DNA from 4 places in the Natronincola ferrireducens genome. Region 1 is predicted to be linked to each of the others. Evidence: riboswitches for the same ligand, from Rfam matches in the RefSeq annotation. Region 1 holds a riboswitch; each other region holds the start of a gene.
The links. A riboswitch is a leader RNA that binds a small molecule or an ion and turns the genes downstream of it on or off. The one in region 1 is predicted to bind cobalamin.
Positions count from the first base shown of each region.

Region 2: another riboswitch for cobalamin. It lies ahead of BLS22_RS15630 (energy-coupling factor ABC transporter permease); the one in region 1 lies ahead of cobU (bifunctional adenosylcobinamide kinase/adenosylcobinamide-phosphate guanylyltransferase).
Region 3: another riboswitch for cobalamin. It lies ahead of BLS22_RS00030 (sirohydrochlorin chelatase); the one in region 1 lies ahead of cobU (bifunctional adenosylcobinamide kinase/adenosylcobinamide-phosphate guanylyltransferase).
Region 4: another riboswitch for cobalamin. It lies ahead of BLS22_RS04625 (class I SAM-dependent methyltransferase); the one in region 1 lies ahead of cobU (bifunctional adenosylcobinamide kinase/adenosylcobinamide-phosphate guanylyltransferase).

Region 1 is NZ_FNFP01000003.1:87,841-92,742, forward strand. Features, by position in the region: gene BLS22_RS08740 (esterase/lipase family protein) at 1-609, shown strand, start outside; gene BLS22_RS08745 (CAP domain-containing protein) at 907-2,052, shown strand; cobalamin riboswitch at 2,152-2,329, shown strand; gene cobU (bifunctional adenosylcobinamide kinase/adenosylcobinamide-phosphate guanylyltransferase) at 2,430-2,993, shown strand; gene BLS22_RS08755 (cob(I)yrinic acid a,c-diamide adenosyltransferase) at 3,007-3,552, shown strand; gene cobS (adenosylcobinamide-GDP ribazoletransferase) at 3,552-4,295, shown strand; gene cobC (alpha-ribazole phosphatase) at 4,470-4,902, shown strand, end outside.
Region 2 is NZ_FNFP01000003.1:196,071-200,972, forward strand. Features, by position in the region: gene BLS22_RS09210 (DUF1846 domain-containing protein) at 1-1,107, shown strand, start outside; gene BLS22_RS09215 (nucleoid-associated protein) at 1,310-2,332, shown strand; gene BLS22_RS15630 (energy-coupling factor ABC transporter permease) at 2,468-2,611, opposite strand; cobalamin riboswitch at 2,946-3,124, opposite strand; gene BLS22_RS09225 (LysR family transcriptional regulator) at 3,203-4,123, opposite strand; gene buk (butyrate kinase) at 4,433-4,902, shown strand, end outside.
Region 3 is NZ_FNFP01000001.1:4,005-8,906, forward strand. Features, by position in the region: gene BLS22_RS00025 (TVP38/TMEM64 family protein) at 154-798, shown strand; cobalamin riboswitch at 920-1,102, shown strand; gene BLS22_RS00030 (sirohydrochlorin chelatase) at 1,236-1,619, shown strand; gene hemA (glutamyl-tRNA reductase) at 1,641-2,897, shown strand; gene BLS22_RS00040 (precorrin-2 dehydrogenase/sirohydrochlorin ferrochelatase family protein) at 2,923-3,561, shown strand; gene hemC (hydroxymethylbilane synthase) at 3,624-4,529, shown strand; gene cobA (uroporphyrinogen-III C-methyltransferase) at 4,553-4,902, shown strand, end outside.
Region 4 is NZ_FNFP01000001.1:1,004,295-1,009,196, reverse strand. Features, by position in the region: gene BLS22_RS04640 (ABC transporter permease) at 1-223, opposite strand, end outside; gene BLS22_RS04635 (ABC transporter permease) at 224-1,186, opposite strand; gene BLS22_RS04630 (ABC transporter substrate-binding protein) at 1,215-2,822, opposite strand; gene BLS22_RS04625 (class I SAM-dependent methyltransferase) at 2,838-3,668, opposite strand; cobalamin riboswitch at 3,803-3,981, opposite strand; gene BLS22_RS04620 (FmdE family protein) at 4,088-4,612, opposite strand; gene BLS22_RS04615 (Na/Pi cotransporter family protein) at 4,840-4,902, shown strand, end outside.

The sequences.
Region 1 (4,902 bases):
CTCCCCTATAAGGTTAATTATACCTGTTGTATAATTGGACATAATTTTTCCACTTCTGAGTATATTATGATAGATAAAGAAAGATTATTTAACGGTTACGAAGAAATTATCTTAGATGTAGTAGAAACTTTAGAGGGTGATGGAACAGTAACAGTAAAAAGCGGAGAATTAGAAGGGTTTCATGATCAATATTTAGAATTTAATCATCGTGATATTGTTAAACATGCTTATTCCTGTATAGAGGAAATCTATGGATTAGAAACTAAAGATAAACAACAAGATGAAGGAGGGGTGGAAGAAACAACCCTTCATATTTTATTAACAGGTTCTGCAAATATTGTTGTTATCCAAGAAGGACAAAGGATTATGGAGCTTCAAAATCAGCAATTAACAACATTATACCCCCATTTGCATGAAAAGTATCCTAACAATCATCAGTGGATTTTATTAAAGGATGTACCTAAAGGAAGCTATCAAATGAAGCTTCATAATGAAGAAGGCAAGAAGATTCATATGACAGTTATGGCTAAAGATTTAAAGAAATTACAGGAAGAGATGGAAATCAAAGCCCATCAACAAAATTATACCATTAAATTTGAAATTACTTAAGGGGTCATATTTATGACCCTGTTATCATGACAAGGAAGGCTTGAGGCACAGGTTTTTATATAATAATAGCAATACTATAGCCCATATATTCTCTACAAAAAACAAAAAATGCAAAATATGGATAAGATGCAGTTTGTTCTTATATACTATAGAAATAAAACCGAAATTCACATTTTATTATGAAAGTATTCGATGTTATCAACAAATCAACGATTATTCAGGGGGTACAAATGTGATATAATAGTATTTACTAATGATATTTTTAAAAAACCAATAGAATAAAGGGAGGTTTTGCCTATGAGAAGTTTTAAAAGGGTTATGATGTTGATTCTTATACTATGGTTAATTACCATGTATAGAAATACATCCCTTATAAATACAACAATTCAAAGGGAAGGCTTAAAGGGAAATATTTCAGGTGAAAAAATATCCTACATATACAATAACAGTATTGAGGCTATGGCTCAGAAAACAGCCATACTCAACAATATAGACCTTAATTGGAGGACGATTATAGCTAATTTCATAATAAATATTAATGATTTTATAGGAAAAAAGGACAACAATTCTTCAGTGGTACAATCCTATACTGAAAAGGAGTTTGTTGTACTAGATATCGAAATAGGTGATTCTGTAGAAAAGGTTATAGAATTATTTGGACAACCTAACCGTAAAGATTTAAGTAAATATGGTTTTGACTGGTATATATATAATGAAGATTATAGTAAGTACATTCAAATAGGTATAAAAGATGAAAAGGTGGTAGGTGTATATACTAATTCCCCTGCATGGCAGTCAAGAAGAGGAATTCAAGTGGGTAGCAATAAAGAAGTTGTTAATAACCTCCTAGGAGAACCCCTTGAATATTTAATTAAAGGAAACACCTTTTATTATCTAAGCAATCCTGAAGAAAGTGATACTTATTTAGTAGACAATTATTATGCAACAATTTTTTATGATCTCCATAATGAATATAGGGTAACGGCTATACAGTTGATAGATAAAAATATAGAAAAAGGTCTGCAGGGATTTTATGGAGAGCCTAGTGAAGAGTTAAGAGAAAGTTTTGAAAGACAGGTCTTTGATCTTACCAATGCCACAAGGGTGAGATTTGGAAAACCACCCCTCCAATGGGAGGACACTGCAAGAATTGCTGCTAGAGGTCATAGTAAAGATATGGCAAAAAGAAACTTTTTCAGTCACGATAATCCAGACGGTAAAGGTCCTTCCGATAGAATAGAAGCTCAAGGAATTTATTGGCAAAGATCTGGGGAAAACATAGCAGCTGGTCAAACCTGCGCCATATTTGCCCATGAAAACTGGATGAATTCCATAGGTCATAGGGAAAGTATATTAGGTGATTTCAAAAGATTAGGAGTGGGGGTGTATTTTGGAGGAGAATATACCATCTACTATACTCAAAATTTTTACACACCAAGATAAGTAAAATATAGGAAAAATTTACACGAAAGATTTTCTATTGATCCCCAATAGGCTGTTGCCACCTTATAAAGAATTTGATATGATGGGTATAGATTAAAATTAAATAATTTAATGCTTGGTGCTTAGAAGCTTAATAGGGAAAGTGGTGAGATGCCACTACAGCCCCCGCTACTGTAAGTGAGGATGAAAACAACAAATACCACTGGAGAATTTCGGGAAGGTGTTGCTAGTAAGAGGAGTCACGAGTCAGGAGACCTGCCAAACTGTGAAACAAACCTTCGGTGGGAAGGCGTGTTTAAAATCAATAGCATTTTGATTTTTAGCCCTTACCCAGAGTAGGGGCTTTTCTATTTTACTGAAATAATTGGGGTGAAACTATGAATAATAATTTTTTAACTTTAGTAACTGGTGGAGCTAGAAGTGGAAAAAGTAACTTTGGGGAATCTATTTTAAACAATATAGATGGTGAGATTCTATACATAGCTACTGCTCAAGCCTTTGATGAAGAAATGAAGGATCGGATAAAAAAGCATAGACAAGGTCGACCTAACAACTGGGTTACCTATGAGGGATATAGAAATCTTCATCAAGGAATTGAGGATTATAGGGGAAAGGTGGCAGGGATTTTTTTAGATTGTATTACCATTATGATAACCAATCTAATGTTGGAACAACCTATAAACTGGGATGAAGCTACAGCCAATGAAATAGATATTGTGGAAAAAAATATTCAGCAACAAATAAAGGCATTGATTACAACTGTGAAATCCTTTGGAATTCCAGCTGTTTTTGTGACAAATGAATTAGGATTGGGAATTGTTCCTCAAAATAAAATGACTAGAATTTTTCGTGATATAGCAGGAAGGATGAACCAATATATAGCAAAGGAAGCAGGAGAGGTGTATTTTGTAGTTTGTGGTATACCTAATAAAATAAAATAGGGGGTAGGATAATATGGTGGTAAAGAAGCTAGAAAAGGGTTTAATACATATTTATACAGGAGATGGGAAAGGTAAAACAACCGCAGCCTTAGGTCAGGGGACTAGGACGGCTGGCGGGGGATTAAAGGTGCTGATGGTTCAATTTTTAAAGGGAGATGATACGGGAGAGCTTTATAGCATAGAAAGACTTGCCCCTAACTTTCAATTAATACGATTTGCCGCTATGAACAAATTTTATTTTCAACTTAATGAAGAGGAAAAAGCAGAAGTAAAAAATAGTGTTAAAGAGGGGCTTTATACAATAAAAAGACATTTAGATGAAGAAAATTATAACTTAATCATATTGGATGAAATTATGGCAGTACTTTACAATAAAATTATAGCTGTAGAAGAAATAATAGAAATTCTTGATAATAAACCTGATCACATAGAAATGATTTTAACTGGAAGGAATGCTCCAGAAGAATTAATAAATCTTGCAGATTATGTAACAGAGATGAGGATGATTAAACACCCCTTTGAAAAAGGAATTTATGCTAGAAAAGGAATTGAAAGCTAATGCAAAGATTTCTACTAATCCTACAGTTTTTAACAAGAATAACAGTCATACAAAATCCACCCTACGATAAAAATTTTGAAAAAGGTATTGTTTATTTTCCTGTTGTAGGATTGGTACTGGGTTTAATATTGGCAGCTGTTTATAGAGGTTTATTATATCTACTAAGTCCTACTGTGGCTAGTATTCTAGTGATAGCTTTTTATGTTGCCCTCACGGGAGGATTGCACCTAGATGGTTTAGGAGATACCTTTGATGGCTTTTACAGTAGTCGTAGCAGAGAAACAATCCTAGAGATTATGAAGGATAGTCGTTTAGGAACAAATGGCGTTGTAGCTATTTTCTTTTGTTTAACCATCAAGATTTTTGGTATTGCTAGCCTTTCCCAGCAAGTAGGTTTTATCACCATCATGCTGATGCCGGTTTTTGGACGGTTAGCTCTTGTTTATGGCTGCTATAAAGTGCCCTATGGCCGCCAGGAGGGGTTAGGACATATATTTATAAACAGAACCACCAAGAGGGAATTGATTTATACCATCATCATAACAGTATTGATTACACTTATAGATAAAAAGTCCTTTCTTTTCATAGTCATAGCATGGGTTTTTGCTAGCCTATTTAAAAACCATAGCAAGAAAATAATCCATGGGATGACAGGGGATACATTGGGGGGCCTATGTGAATTGACAGAGATTTTGTATATACTCTATATCTTAGTGTTGCAGACTTTAAACCTACAATTTTAATATGATCTCCATTGTATTAATAAGTTTTAAAAGATAAATATATATAACTATATATTTAATATTCTCTGTTACTGGATGTAGAGAATGATTTAAAGGTATAAGGTGAAGAAGGGTTTATCCTTAGGATAGTTAGACCTCAGTCTCAACCTTAACCTTAAATATAGGAGTGAAATTATGACAAAGCTGTATTTAATTAGACATGGGGAAACTGAAGAAAATGCCAATAGAAGATTTTGTGGATGGACGGATGTTTCCCTAAACCAATTAGGAAAATCCCAGGCATTACGTTTAACCAATGCATTTAAAAACATAGAAATCGATGTAATGTATACCAGTAATCTAAGGCGAGCAAAGGAGACAGCCGAAGCTATTAAAGGAGATAAGAACTATCCTATCCATGAAATAACAAGCCTGAGAGAATTAAATTTTGGTAGAGTAGAGGGGTTGACCATAGAAGAAATTCAAAAAAACTACCCTGAAGTCTATAGAGAACTAGAAAATGACTATGTGAGGGTGAAATTCCCAGATGGAGAAAGTTTACAGGAAATGCATGAAAGGGTGGTAAATGCTCTGGAGGAGATTCTCCATCAGCATAGAGAAAAGCACA
Region 2 (4,902 bases), 110 kb from region 1:
GTATATATTCATAAGGCTACAAAAGGGTATCCTACAGATGTAGATACAATTGTAAGTGACGAGGGATATGGTAAGAATCCATATATTGAGACAACAAAACCTATAGTTGTTGTGACGGCCCCAGGACCAGGAAGCGGTAAACAAGCTACTTGTTTTAGTCAGCTTTATCATGAATATAAACAAGGAAGAGTGGCAGGTTATTCAAAGTTTGAAACATTTCCTGTATGGAATGTTCCTTTAAAGCACCCTTTAAATATAGCCTATGAAGCAGCAACAGTGGATCTTAAAGATGTAAATATGATTGATTCATTCCATTTTGATGCCTATAATCAAATAGCTGTAAATTATAATCGTGATATTGAAACATTTCCTGTACTTAGAAGGATTATAGAAAAGATAACAGGGGAAGAGTGTGTTTATAAATCTCCAACGGATATGGGGGTTAATAGAATAGGTTTTGGCATAATTGATGATGAGGTTGTCAAAGAGGCAGCTAACCAAGAAATTATTAGAAGATACTTTAAAACAGAATGTGAGTACAAAAAAGGGTATGTAGATAAAGAAGTCTTTGAAAGAGTAAAGCTTATAATGGAGGAGCTAAATTTAAAAGAAGAAGACAGGAAGGTTGTTGTTCCTGCAAGAGAACGTGCAACTAGATTAAAAGAAGAGTGCAATAAAACCGAAGTCTGTTCTGCTGTAGCCCTAGAACTTAATGATGGGAAAATACTCACTGGTAAAAGATCTGATGTAATGGATGCACCAGCGGCTGTAATTTTAAATGCTGTAAAATATTTTGCTAATATATCCGATGAAATTCATCTCATTTCTCCAGTTATACTTGAACCCATTAGAAGTTTAAAGTCTAAAACATTAGGTGGTAAAAGCACAGCTTTAAATTGCGAAGAAATATTGATTGCTCTGAGTATATGTGCCGCTACAAATCCAACAGCCCAAGTAGCTATGGAAAAGCTATCAATGTTAAAGGGATGCCAAGCTCATGCAACAACAATTCTAAGTAGAAGTGATGAGCAGGTTTTTAGAGAACTTGGAATAGATTTAACATCTGACCCTGAATACCCTTCTGAAAGTCTTTATTATAACGATTAACTTAAAAGCCGCATTATAGGCGGCTTTTAAAAGTTTCTTCCCTATTTTCTTTCTCGTTTTCACAAAACACATTTTAATAAAACCAAGTTCCTTTATCCTACTAATCATATTGTTATAATGATTAAAGCAAAAGCACTTTTATCAATCGATTCTATGAACAAAATACAAAAAGAATATTAATTTAGTCAAGGGAGGTAATGACATGCAGGAAGAGTCTCCTATAGTAATAGTCAGGGCAATTCTACATATCCTAGATAATAGTGTGCAAATCCCTATTATTTCAACAAAAGAAATAGAATTAGAAGAAGATATAATTAAATTTCTTGAAAATCATATCTCAAAAGTAATAAATAGTGGGCAAGTTAAGGAAGGAATTTTTGAAAATACAGATAATACTATTTATAAGCTATGTGAAAAAATAGCATCTAATTCTGAGGAGTTTACTTCCATTACTGCAGAATTAGCCACCAATCTATTTGAAATCATGACAAAAAATCCTGATATATCTCCAGGAGATGTTGTGTTTTGTGTTTTTCAACAGGACAATAGTAGTTATATGGCAATAATGAAATTTAATTACAAATCAAGCTATATACATTATGTGATGAGCACTGATGAAGGAAACGTAAATAAGTTAATTAAACAAACTACTACGTTGCCCAGTTATGCACAAAAACTAGATGAGTGTATAATAATTTCTTTATCAGATTATCACATAAAATTATTAGAAAAACAATATGAGATTAATGGAGATAAGGATTTCTATTTATCCAAATTATTTATGAAGTGTACATTTGATCTATCTAATGATGAAAAATTTAAAATACTTACTAAAGTAACTAAGAAATTGAACAAAAAATATTTTGACGAGGATTTTAAGAAAACAGCAAAATTACACGAAGCTTTAGCCGATAGCATGGGGGAATGTGATGAAATTCAAATAAGTAATATTGCTGCTGAAGTCTTTCAAGGTAATCATGAAATACAAAATGAATATATTGATGAGATAAAGAAAGAAGGTTTAAAGGAAAATATCGTAAACCTACAACCATCAAATGTAGTAAATAAAAAACTTAAAACCCATAGGCTAAAGACCGACAGTGGCATTGAAATTAATTTACCTTCTGGCTATTATAATAATAATGATGTTGTTGAGTTCATAAACAATCCAGATGGAACAATTTCTATATTAATAAAAAATATTACTAAAATACATAACAAATAAAGCTGTAGATATCCTATATACCTAGATGGAGAGTATAGGATGTCTACAGCTTTTTTTACATGTGTTTAAAATGCAAAGGATAGAATATTAAGAGGCTTTAGCATGTTTGCGCCTAAAGCAGTTAAGCCACCATGTTTAAAAAACAGACTGTAATAAAAGACCTATAAAGACAGCAATAGTATTACGCTTCCCTACAATAATTCCCAGCAATCCACCTAATAAGGGATGAATTGAACTTGGAGCAACCGGGATGCTGATTAAAGAAAAAGCTGCTGTCATAAGATTAATAGAATTAAAATTTTACTTCAGGTGCAGTTCTGCACCTGAAGTAAAGTAATCAATCTCCAGCAAAATAATAGGGGAGCAAATGGCTTATTTTGCTTTTATTTTGCTGAAGGGGGCGACGATTAATGTCGAGCACATACAGGATATCTCTGATTTTGATGTAATTCCTTAAATAAAGTGAAATTAAAAAAAAACCTAGACTTAAAGGCATAGGTTATTAGGATAAAAACTTGTCAAGTTATTTGAACAGCTATGACTTATAACAAACTAAGTTTAGTTGGTTATAGTCATGACAATTAATCCCAAATCCATACACCGTGAATTTGTATGTGGCGTAGTTATACAAGTAGGTATCCTGGCTTAGGATCATTGCTGTTTTACGCCTTCCCAGATAATATCCAGTGGCATATATGTAAAGCAGCTCCCCATTACAGTGGCGGGACCGCGTTGGATTTGCACCAAACTTCCCTTTAAATTCATAAATGAACTTGTTTAACACTATATTCAATTTGCTTAAAGTATAACATGCTATAGAAACAAAAGCAACCCAAAATTTAGGATATGTACATCATAATAGGAGTACTATTATGATGTAATGGTTGAAAAATCTTTATAATATTGAGATTTTACAAACTCTAGTTCCTTAAGAAATAAAGGAATTGAAGGATTTTCATTGGCTTTTTTCCAAGCAACCACCAACTCATACTCAATCTTTTCACCTTCGATGTCAATAAAACGAAGACTAGGACTTGAATGGAGTTTAAGACTCTTTGGTAGAATGGCTATCCCCATACCTGAGTCCACCAATAATAATACAGTGTTAAGAAGTTTAGGTTCACTAACTATGTTTGGAGCAAAACCATTATTTGAACAAATCATGAGCGTTTGATTAAAACCTTGAGGTGATTCTTTTCTATGAAGGGCAATAAAACGTTCATCCCTTAAATCACCAACATGTATACTAGTTTTATTTGCAAGGGGATGCTCACAATGCATTACTATTGAGAGGGTTTCAGTGAAAATCCTGTTTTTTTCTAGGCCTCCAATATTATCTAGACTAAATGCAAAGGTAAAACCAATGTCTAATTCATCATTATTTAAGGATTCTATCAGCATACCATGATTAAATTGGTTTAAATGTAAGTTTATCTTTGGATAATTTCTACGGAATTGTCTAATTAAATGGGGTAAAAAGTTCTTTTCGGTATAACCTAGAAAACCAAGATTTAAATTACCGATTATACCTAATTCTGCTTGACGAGTTTTTTCCATTGCTTCTACAGACTTGTTTACAAGGCTAATAGCTTCCTTTAAAAGTACAGCTCCAGCATTGGTCAGTTTTACTGAACGTTTATTTCGAATGAATAACTGTACACCTATTTTTTTCTCCAAATCTGCAATTTGTTGACTTACAGCGGATTGTGCTACAAATAGCTGTTTAGCTGCTTCGGTAAAATTTAAGTTTTCTGCAACAGCAATGAAATAGCGTAATTGTCGGATATCCATAATTATCCCCCCCTCATTTTTTATGCAGAATAAGTTATATACCAAAATAATAACATGTACCTCTATGATTATCAATATAAATCACTTTGACTTATCACTGATATACAATTATGATATTTCACAATGAAGTTAATATTCTGTATTCTAATATTAGGAATAAATTTTATTATTTCTAATTTTTGTTGAAATCAATAGAGTATTCCTTGAACATCAATAATTATAAAATTTTAGTATAGAGTATTATTTAAATAAAATTTCACTTATAAATAAAAACCTTATCAATAACTAATTTATAAAGGAGGTATCTCTATGTCATGTTCAAAAAACAGGATATTAGCAATTAATCCTGGTGCAACTTCAACTAAAATAGCTATATATGAAGAAGAGACCCTATTATTTAAAAAAATTGTAGAGCATTCAGTAAAGGATTTAAAAGAGTTTTCCAGTATATTTGGTCAATATGAATATCGCCTAAATTTAGTGCTAGAAGCCCTTAAAGAGGAAAGTACTGAACTTAACACCTTAACTGCAATAGTAGGGCGTGGGGGATTGCTTAAACCATTGCTGGGGGGAACTTATGGAGTCAATGAAAAGATGGTGGATGACTTAAAAAGGGCAGAGCAAGGGGAACATGCTTCAAACTTAGGGGCTGTTATGGCTTGGAATTTAGCTAATCAATTAAACATTCCAGCCTTTATCGTAGATCCTGTTTCTGTTGATGAAATGGAGCCAGTAGCAAGAATTTCTGGGCTGTCGGATTTAAGAAGAATCAGCTTATC
Region 3 (4,902 bases), on a different contig from region 1:
ATAGAAGTTAGACTGAAACAATGTAAAAAAATCTGGGGGGAAAAGATATAGGCAATAAATTAAATTTTATGGCATACAATTAGTCAACAGCAATTAGTGAAGAAAGCTAAAGTATATAGAATAGAAGCTTCTTGTATTGGAAAGGAAAAAATCATGAAGAAAAGAAAAATGTTTAAAGCTATAGTAGCAATTTTTATAATTTTTATAGGTATTATTTTATTAATTAAGTTTAGGGACCACCTATTTATACAATGGAATATAGAAAGACTTCAAAGGGGGATAGAAGGCCTTGGGATTTGGGGTGTATTGGTTTTTATAGGAATTGCTGCTATTCGGCCATTTCTCTTTTTCCCTAATGTTGTGATTTTTATCGTTGGAGGCTTAATTTATGGCACATTCCTAGGGAGTATCGCTGCATTGATAGGAGTAATGATTGCTTTTTCCTTAAGCTTTTGGCTAGGCAGCAAATTTCAGGACCTTGTTAAGAAAATTGTAGGAGAAAGGTACATCATCAAGCTCCAAAGCATACAAGATAAAGAAATTATAAGAAAGTTATTTGTCATGAGGGTTACCCCTGGATTTCCCATTGATCCCATTAGCTATGGAGCTGGATTAGTAGGAATATCCTACGAAAAATTTTTTGTAGGAAGCCTTCTAGGGATTACCCCCAAAGTCATTTTATATACCTTTTTAGGAGATACTATCAACAACGTTTTCTCCATACAGACTATAATTGTTTATGTCTTATTATTATTGCTAGCTATTGTCCCAACTATATTTTTTAAAACAGAAATCTAATCATCCATAATCAACCATAACACCAGGACTTTTTTTATAACCTTATATTTCTATTGAAAACACAAGGGAATTTTGATATGATGTTTGTGACAAACCATATCAAAAAACAATTTAAAATAAAAAAAGATTTATACGTTTAGGTGTTTCATAGGAAACTTAAATGGGAAAGCGGTGAAAATCCGCTACAGCCCCCGCTACTGTAAGTGAGGATGAAATCGACAACAGCCACTGAACTGAATTTGGGAAGGCGTCGAGAGTAAAGGGATTCACGAGTCAGGAGACCAGCCTAAAGCTGACAACAACCTTCGGAGGGAGGGGATGTTTGTAGTACTGTAATAGAAAAATTATTTCAGGACATACAAAATCCACTTCTAGTGGATTTTTTTTATTTTACAACAAAACAACTAAGATTTCATAATTAATAAGGAGGCATATTCATGAAAAGAGGATTGTTTGTATTGGCCCATGGTAGTAAAGCAAAGGAAGCAGATGACATTTTAAAGGAAATTATAGCAATGTTAGAGGAGAGAAATAAGGAGGAGTTTCCTCTACTGGGTTTTGGCTCCCTACAGATTTCAAAACCAAGCTTTCATGAGGGAATAGATGAGTTAGTAAATAAAGGAGCAGAGGAGATTGTTATTGTTCCAATGTTCCTCTTTCAAGGAAATCATATTAAATATGATATTCCAGAAGAGTTAGACCAAGTAAAGGAAAAGTATCCAGCCATTAAATTTATTATGGCAAAGCATATAGGAGCCGATAGAAGAGTTGCAGAGATTGTTAAAGAAAGAGGTAAAGAGGCTTTGGCCCTTACATTCTAAAAACATAGAAGGTGATGAGTAATGAAGGTAGTTGTATTTGGTATTACCCATAAAAATTCTACTATAACCCTTCGGGAAAAGGTTGCATTTTCCAAGTCGATGCTACAGAAGGCCTATAATATTATGAAGGAGGACCCCTTTATAAAAGAAGGGGTTATCCTATCCACCTGTAATCGCAGTGAAATCATTAGTGTGGTAGAGGATACAAATCTAGCAGAAAAATGGTTTAAGAATTTTTACACAGATTTTTTTCAATTGAAGCAAGAAGAACTGGAAGGACATTATGTATTTAAAAGGAAAAAGGAAGCTGTAACCTACTTATACGAAGTCTGTTGTGGTTTGGACTCCTTGGTTTTAGGAGAAGATCAAATATTGGGACAGGTGAAAGAAGCCCATCATAGGGCAATGGAGGTTAAAGGCTGCGGTAAGGTGCTAAACAAACTATTTTTAGATGCTATTACCACAGCTAAAGAAGTCAAAACCAAAACCAATATTTCTGAAAACCCTCTATCTATTAGCTATATAGCCGTAAAGCAAGTTGAGAAACAACTAAAAGGCTTAATAGACAAAAAGGTATTAGTCATTGGCTTTGGGAAAATGAGTAGACTGGCGGTGGAGCATCTAATCGATAGAGGTGTTGAAAGGATTTATATTTGCAACAGAAGAAGGGAAACCATAGAGGCTCTTAGCAACAAACATAGTCATATTCAACACATTGATTTCAATAGGAAATATGATGTGTTAAAGGAAGTAGACATCGTTATTACAGCTACAGGTGCACCCCACTATATTTACCACAAGGAAGAATTTGAAGTCCGGTATGATCAGGGGAGAGAACTGTGTATTGTAGATATTGCTTTGCCGAGGGATATCGATCCTGCCATTGGAGAAATAGAAGGGATAAGACTATTCCATATAGACCAATTAAAGGAAATTGCTGATGAAAATTTAGCCTCGAGACAAAATTTAATTAAAGAGGTTCGACAATATATTGAAGTTGCCATTGACAGCTATGAAGATTGGTATCAATGTCTACCGATATATCCCAAGATTGAGGCCATCAAAAACTATAGTCAACGATTAACCGATGAAGAGCTTGAAAAAATGTTTAAAAAGCTTTCTCATATACCTGAAAAAGATAGGGAAACCATAGAAATTATTGTTAGAAGTTTGGTGAAAAAGATGTGGAGAAAACCTATACTTCAGTTGAAGGATGCGGGAGTGAAGGGTAAGGGAGAAGAAATGGCTTCCTTTGTAGATGAATTTTTAGGATTATAGAAATTTTGAAATAAGGAGAAGAACAATGGCTTTATATTATCCAATGATGGTTGAAATCAAGGGAAAACCCTGTACTGTTGTGGGGGGCGGTGAGGTGGCAGAGCGGAAGGTGATAACGTTACTGGAGTATGGTGCTGTTGTGACGGTTATAAGCCCCAAGCTAACCCCTGCCTTGGAAAAACTAGCGAAGGACAATAAAATTGTCCATAAAAACAAGCCCTATACAACAGGGGATTTAGATGGAAGTATTTTAGCTTATGGGGTTACAGATGATGCTGATATTAATAAAAGGTGTAAACAGGAAGCAAATCAGCGACAGATTTTTATTAATGTTGGTGATTCTCGACACCTATCAGACTTTATCCTTCCTGCCTCCATCAACCGTGGAAGCTTAACAATAACTATATCCACTGAAGGGAAAAGCCCCATGCTTTCCCGAAAAATCAAAGAAGAACTGGAATCTATCTACGGAGAAATCTACGGAGACCTCCTAGATATATTAGGGGCTATAAGAGGGAAGGCCTTAAGGGAAATACCCTCCATCCAGGATAGGAAAAGGTTATTTCATCACCTAATATACGATGTTGACTATCGGAAAGAAGACCCTTTTAAAATCAAGGAAAAGCTATGGGACACTTATGAAGCTTTTAAAGAAGGGCTATAGACTGAAAAGAGGCTGTCTAATAGGAGTTTAAACAAATTTAATTCAATAAAAGGCGTGATAAGATGCGAACAATTAAAATAGGCTCTAGGGCCAGTGAATTAGCCTTAACCCAAGCAGAAATCATTATAGGAATGCTGAAGGAAAGGTTTCCCCAATATCAATATGAAATTATTAAAATCAAAACGATTGGGGATAAAATTTTAGATAAAACCTTAAGCAAAATTGGTGGTAAAGGACTGTTTGTCAAGGAAATACAAACAGCCCTATTAGAAGAAGAGATTGATTTGGCTGTCCATAGTATGAAGGACATGCCGGCAGAATCTCCTGAGGAATTGATTCTAGGTGCTATAACCAAAAGAGAAGATCCTAGGGATGTGTTGGTAATCAAGGACAATAGAACCTTAGAGGAGCTACCCCAAGGGGCCCTGATCGGCACCAGTAGCCTTCGGAGAAAGGTTCAGCTATTAAGGCTGCGACAGGACCTACAATTAAAGGACATAAGAGGAAACGTAGGAACACGACTGAAAAAAATTGAAACCGAGGGCTTAGATGCTGTTATTTTAGCAGCGGCAGGATTAAAGAGATTGGGATATGATGAAGAAACCTTTTATTACTTAGATATAGATAACTTTACCCCTGCTGTAGGCCAAGGTGCACTGGGCTGTGAAATTAGAAAAAATGATAAAGAGCTGCACCGGATGCTACAGGAGATAAATGATGAAGAAACCTACCACTGTGTTATGGGAGAACGACAATTTTTAAAGCTGCTGGAGGGAGGATGCCATGTTCCCATAGGGGCTTATGGAAAAAAAGTAGAGGAGGAGCTGTGGATTACAGGTATGGTGGCTTCTTTAGATGGTCAACAAGTTCTCCGTCATACAGAAAAGGGAGAATTTCATAACTTTTTGGAAATAGGAAGCCGATTGGCAGAGGAAATGATGGCTTTGGGAGCTAAGGAGCTTTTGTAAAGAGGAAAGAAAGGAGGGGTTCTGTGAAGAAACCCTATGTTTATTTAGTAGGAGCTGGCCCCGGAGATGAGGATTTAATCACAGTGAAGGCCTTAAGGGCTATTAAGAAGGCAGAGGTTATTTTATATGATCGATTGGCTAATGCCAACCTTTTGAGCCATAGAAGATTAGATGCTGAAATCATCGATGTAGGGAAGGCTCCAGATCACCATGCCTATACCCAGGAGGAGATTAATGGCCTGCTGGTTAAAAAGGCAAAAGAAGGAAAGATTATTACTCGGTTAAAGGGAGGGGATCCCTTTGTTTTTGGAAGGGGAGGAGAAGAGGCCTTAGCCCTTCACCAGGAAGGAATTCCCTTTGAAATTATCCCGGG
Region 4 (4,902 bases), on a different contig from region 1:
TAGCACCATGACAAATTTGCGCCCAAAGATCAATTCCTAAATCATCCGTCCCCATCCAGTGGCCTTTAGAGGGTGGCTGCAGGGCAGCTCCTGATGGGATGTCGTAGGGGTGTGGAGACAGGAAACCACCAAAAATTGCTAAAATAATAAAAAACAAAAAAATGAACAAAGATAGTTTTCCTACTAAAGAAAAATATTTAACACGATTGAATATACTTTTCATCTAATTCACCCTAGGGTCTAATTTTTTATAAACAATTTCTGCTACATAATTCATTGTTAAAACCAATAAAGTCATTACTAAAAATATCCCCTGTATTAAAGGATAGTCTCGAAAAAATACCGCCTGCCTTATTAGCCCCCCAATGCCTGGATAGCGAAATACATTTTCTACTAAAACTGCTCCCCCTAAAATACCACCAAGACTTAAAAAAATTCTAGTAATTACAGGGGGTATAGCATTTCTAAAGCCATGAAGAAATAGAATTCTTGCTTTTTTTAACCCTTTTCCCTTAGCAGTTCTAATATAATCCTTTTGTAATACGTGGATCATACTGTTACGGGTTAATAAATAAAATTCCCCTATTCTCGTAACAGTTAAGGCTATCAAAGGTAGTATTGCATGATATATCATATCCCAAATTTTATCCCCCATAGAAGAGAATTCTACAAAATGACTCATACCTCCCGATAATGGAAAAAGCTTCAATTGGGCAGATAAAAAGAACAACAACACAAAGGCTACTAAAAAAGAAGGAATCTCAGATAAAGTAATAAAGAAAAAATATAAAAATTTATCTATAGGTGAATCCCTCCAGTAGGCAGATAAGCTTCCCAGAAAAACACCTATAATAGAACTGCTGATGATTGCTAAAATTACTAAAAATAATGTCCAAGGAATCCTTCCTATAACAATTGTAAGTACCTTTTCCTTATAAAAAATACTATAACCTAAATCCCCTTTAAAAATATTTTTTACATAGTTTATGTATTGATGACCTAAGGGTTTATCTAGACCATAATAGGCTTTGTATTTTTCTATGTCCTCATGGGAGAAAGCTGTGTGGACCTGCCCTTCTTCTGCCGATAAAAAAGTAAAGGGGTCCCCAGGCATCAGCCTGGGAATAAAGAAATTTAATGTTATAATACATAGAAAGGTTATAATATATTGCTTTGCTTTTGTCATTTCTGCCTTCTTAAACATAACCAAACAGCTACTTTCTTTCTAGATAAGATAATTTGCTGTGACTGACACTATGATGATCAAACATATACATCCAGCCATCATAGGTTTCAGGTCGATACAGGGTATATCCAGTGGTATTGTAAATAGGAATCATTGGAATCTCCTCTGCAATCAATTCCTGTAGTGCAAAGATAAGCTCCTTACGTTTCTCAACATTCATTTCCCTTAGTTGTTCTTCTGCTAATCTTCTTATTTCTTGATTATCATACCCGGGAATAGCATTTGTAGCAGAGGAACCGTCACTCTTTACATCAGAAGCATATCTTACCCTTAGACCATCGGCGTCACCACCCCAACCACCATGGCCGATTAAAGCTAATTCATAATCTCCGGTGGTTACAGCATTGTCCCTTGCCTTCATATCTACACTTTTAATATTTACTTCGATACCTACTTTATTTAAACTAATCTTCATTAACTCTGCAATTCTTACCTCTGGATTGCTATCCCCCACCAAGAGCTGAAGGGATAGTTTCTTGTCTCCCAGCAAAGACTTTGCCTCTTCTTCATTAAAGGTATACTTCTTTACCTTTGGGTTATGCCATATATGATCCTCTGGTAAATATCCTGCACTTCCTACAATAGCTGCACCCCTTGCCACCTTTTCCACCATTTCCTCTTGGTCTATACCATAGGCAATGGCTTGACGAATTTCCTTTTCTTTAAGCAAGGGATTTCTTTCCATATTGAAAATCAAGCGATAGCCCCAAAATCCAGGGTTTTCTAATATTGTAAATTGGCCATCTCCTTTATATCTATCCACCAAGTCGCTACCTATCCCTATAATATCTACTTGATTGTTTTCAAAGGCCAGCACAGCATCGCTTACAGGAAGAAATTGAATTTTTTCTACCCTTTGCTTTGGCCCCCAGTAATCCTCAAAGGCTGTAAATTCATAGGTGCCATGCTCTTTGCTGTAGCCCGTTAGTCTATAGGGTCCACAACCTATGACAGCTTTTTCATCATCAAAGGCTTCTGGTTCCTCTACTTCTTCCCAGATGTGCTGAGGAATAATTCTTACATCCCCTATTTTTTCTAAAATTGTTGCATTTTTTTGGGATAGAACAAACTTTATTTGATTATCTTCTAAAATTTCAATTTCTTCAACAAAGGGCTTACCCTGCATTGACACCGGGTTCCATACTGGTGAATGTTTCTCAAAATATTCAAAGGAAAATTTTACATCTTCTGGTGTAACAATCTCCCCGTCATGCCACTTTACATTTTCCTGTAGGGTAAATATGTAGGCAAGACCATCCTCTGTTGTTTCCCATTCCTTTGCCAACCAAGGAATTAATCCATCTTCATCCCTTTCTAAAAGGCTATCAAAACTCAACTGCATCTTATATCCACCAGGTCCTCTAGAATAGTGGAGATAGGGTGAAGGATATCCCCAATCCCCTCCTTCTTGTCTTATTACTACTGGTTCTGTATTCTTATCTTCCTCTACTTCATTGGCTACTGTCTCTCCAGCACTTCCCTCCTCAGTGGTAGAACTACACCCTATTAAAGAAAACACCATCATAACAATTAAACCCACTACTAATATTTTTTTCAATCCTTTAATTTTCAACATCATTACCCCCCCTCGTTATTCAACCTTCCAGATTAATACAGCTATTTTAGCTTCAGTTTTCTCTATTACCTTTCCCTCCTGCTGATGAGCTGTAAGGAAAGCTTCTATCTTTTTTATTTCCTCTTCTTTAAGGGTGTGGTTTATGTTAAACCTTTGTTTGTACAAATCAATAGTCTCTTCTAAAGACCATACATGCTCCCAGGTTCTATCAAAGTAATGGATCTCTGGATGATAGCCTAAATTCCACAATATATTAAAGATATAATAAATTTTATCTTCTCTCGATTTATTCCCATTATGTTCTCCTAAAATTTCTTTCTCTAACCTACTCCAAATTTCATCCCTACGGTTAATAAATCCACTTAAATAACAATAGCCTTTGCTGGCATCCAACATTTTCTTTAAAGTCGAGAAGTTATATACCCCCGGTGTCATAGAAGCTACAACAAGGTCAAACTTTTTTTCCCATCCATATTCATCTAAACTAATATCCTCCCAATTTTTTTCATGACATACAATATTGTCTAGACCATGTTCTTTCCCATGTTCCCCCACATATTCCAGCATCTCTTGGGATATATCCAAAGCAATTACTTCTTCACATTTTTTTGCCATAGGGATTGTATTTTTTCCAGGTCCACAACCAATGTCTAGTACTCTGTTATTTTTTTGTAGCAAATTATATTTTTCTAATAAGTCAATAACATAATTGGATTCTTCTTGTTTTTCAAAAACATCTCTATTATAGCTTTTAGCCCTTTTATTCCAAAATTCTGAGGTGGCAGAAGAACTTAATTTCTTTGGTTGCCATTTTTCTATCCAGTAGTTTAAATCTTGTTCCATCATATCAACAACTCCTTTTTTATAAAATGAAAAACCATGAAAATAAGATAAGAACCTTTTGTTCTTTTCTTTACCTTCATGGTTAACGTCAAAAAATACATGTATATCGCATTTTCTTTCCTCCCCTCCGAAGGCTTGCTTTTTTAAAATACAAGGCAGGTTTCCTGACTTATGGTTCCTCCTACTTTCTGGCCTTCTCGGTTTCCCAATGGCTTCCTCAGATTTCGTCACCAATTACAGTAGCGGGGGCTGTAGTGGTCTTGCACCACTTTCCCTTTTAACCCTTTTTAAGGGCACCTTCTATTTTTATAGAATTTTAAAAACATCACAATTCACTTTTATTATAATAAATTTTAATATTTTGTCAACTAATACATATGTAGGAAATACTATGCTAATAACCTAAATAAAGGATATAGTTTTTACAACTCCCTCGAATAATCTTTAAAGCAATCTAAACAAACCTTTTGTCCCTCCATCAAGCGTACCTTATGCTCAGGAGCCCCCTCTCCACAGGCTTCACAGGTGATGGTTTGAAATAGTCTAGCTCTTTCAGGGAGTTCAAAGGTTGGGGCTTTAAAATCAAATAAGTCCTCTACCGGTGCATTCAATAAATATGCTTGTCTCTCCTCCCTACCCATTTCTCCTTTAAAGGGTTTTGTTACGATTCTAATACTTTGATTGGTGGGTCTATGGAAAAAACTGAAGGCCTGCTTTCCTGTTCCTCTATAGATAAGGTTCCCCTTTCCAAAGCTACAGCCCAACAATACTTGAATAGCATCAACACCACAGGCATCGTTTTCTGTAACACAAACTACGTCTTCATCCTTTGAAAAATCAATCCCTAGCTTTTTCATAGCTGCTTCACTGACCTTAAATCCAATAGCTAAACCAGGACACTCATGTCCATGAAACGCTACACACTTTTCCCATAATTTTTTATCCATATTTTCATCTCCTCCAAAAAATATAGCCATGAAAACAAACTGCATCCTTCATGGTTGCAAAGTCTTCATGACTATTATTTTTGTTATAATTTTATATTGTTTAACATCCTATAAATCCATTATATATAGGGTTTTGAAATTTGTCAATTATTTGTCAATGTGTAATTTTGCAAATTTATTTTTTAAAAGTTGTATTGTTCTTTTCCCTGCGTATATTTAATTAAGAGGTGATTTATTTGCTGATTGTAGTATCAAATATGGCTACGGGATTAGGTTTATTTTTATTAGGT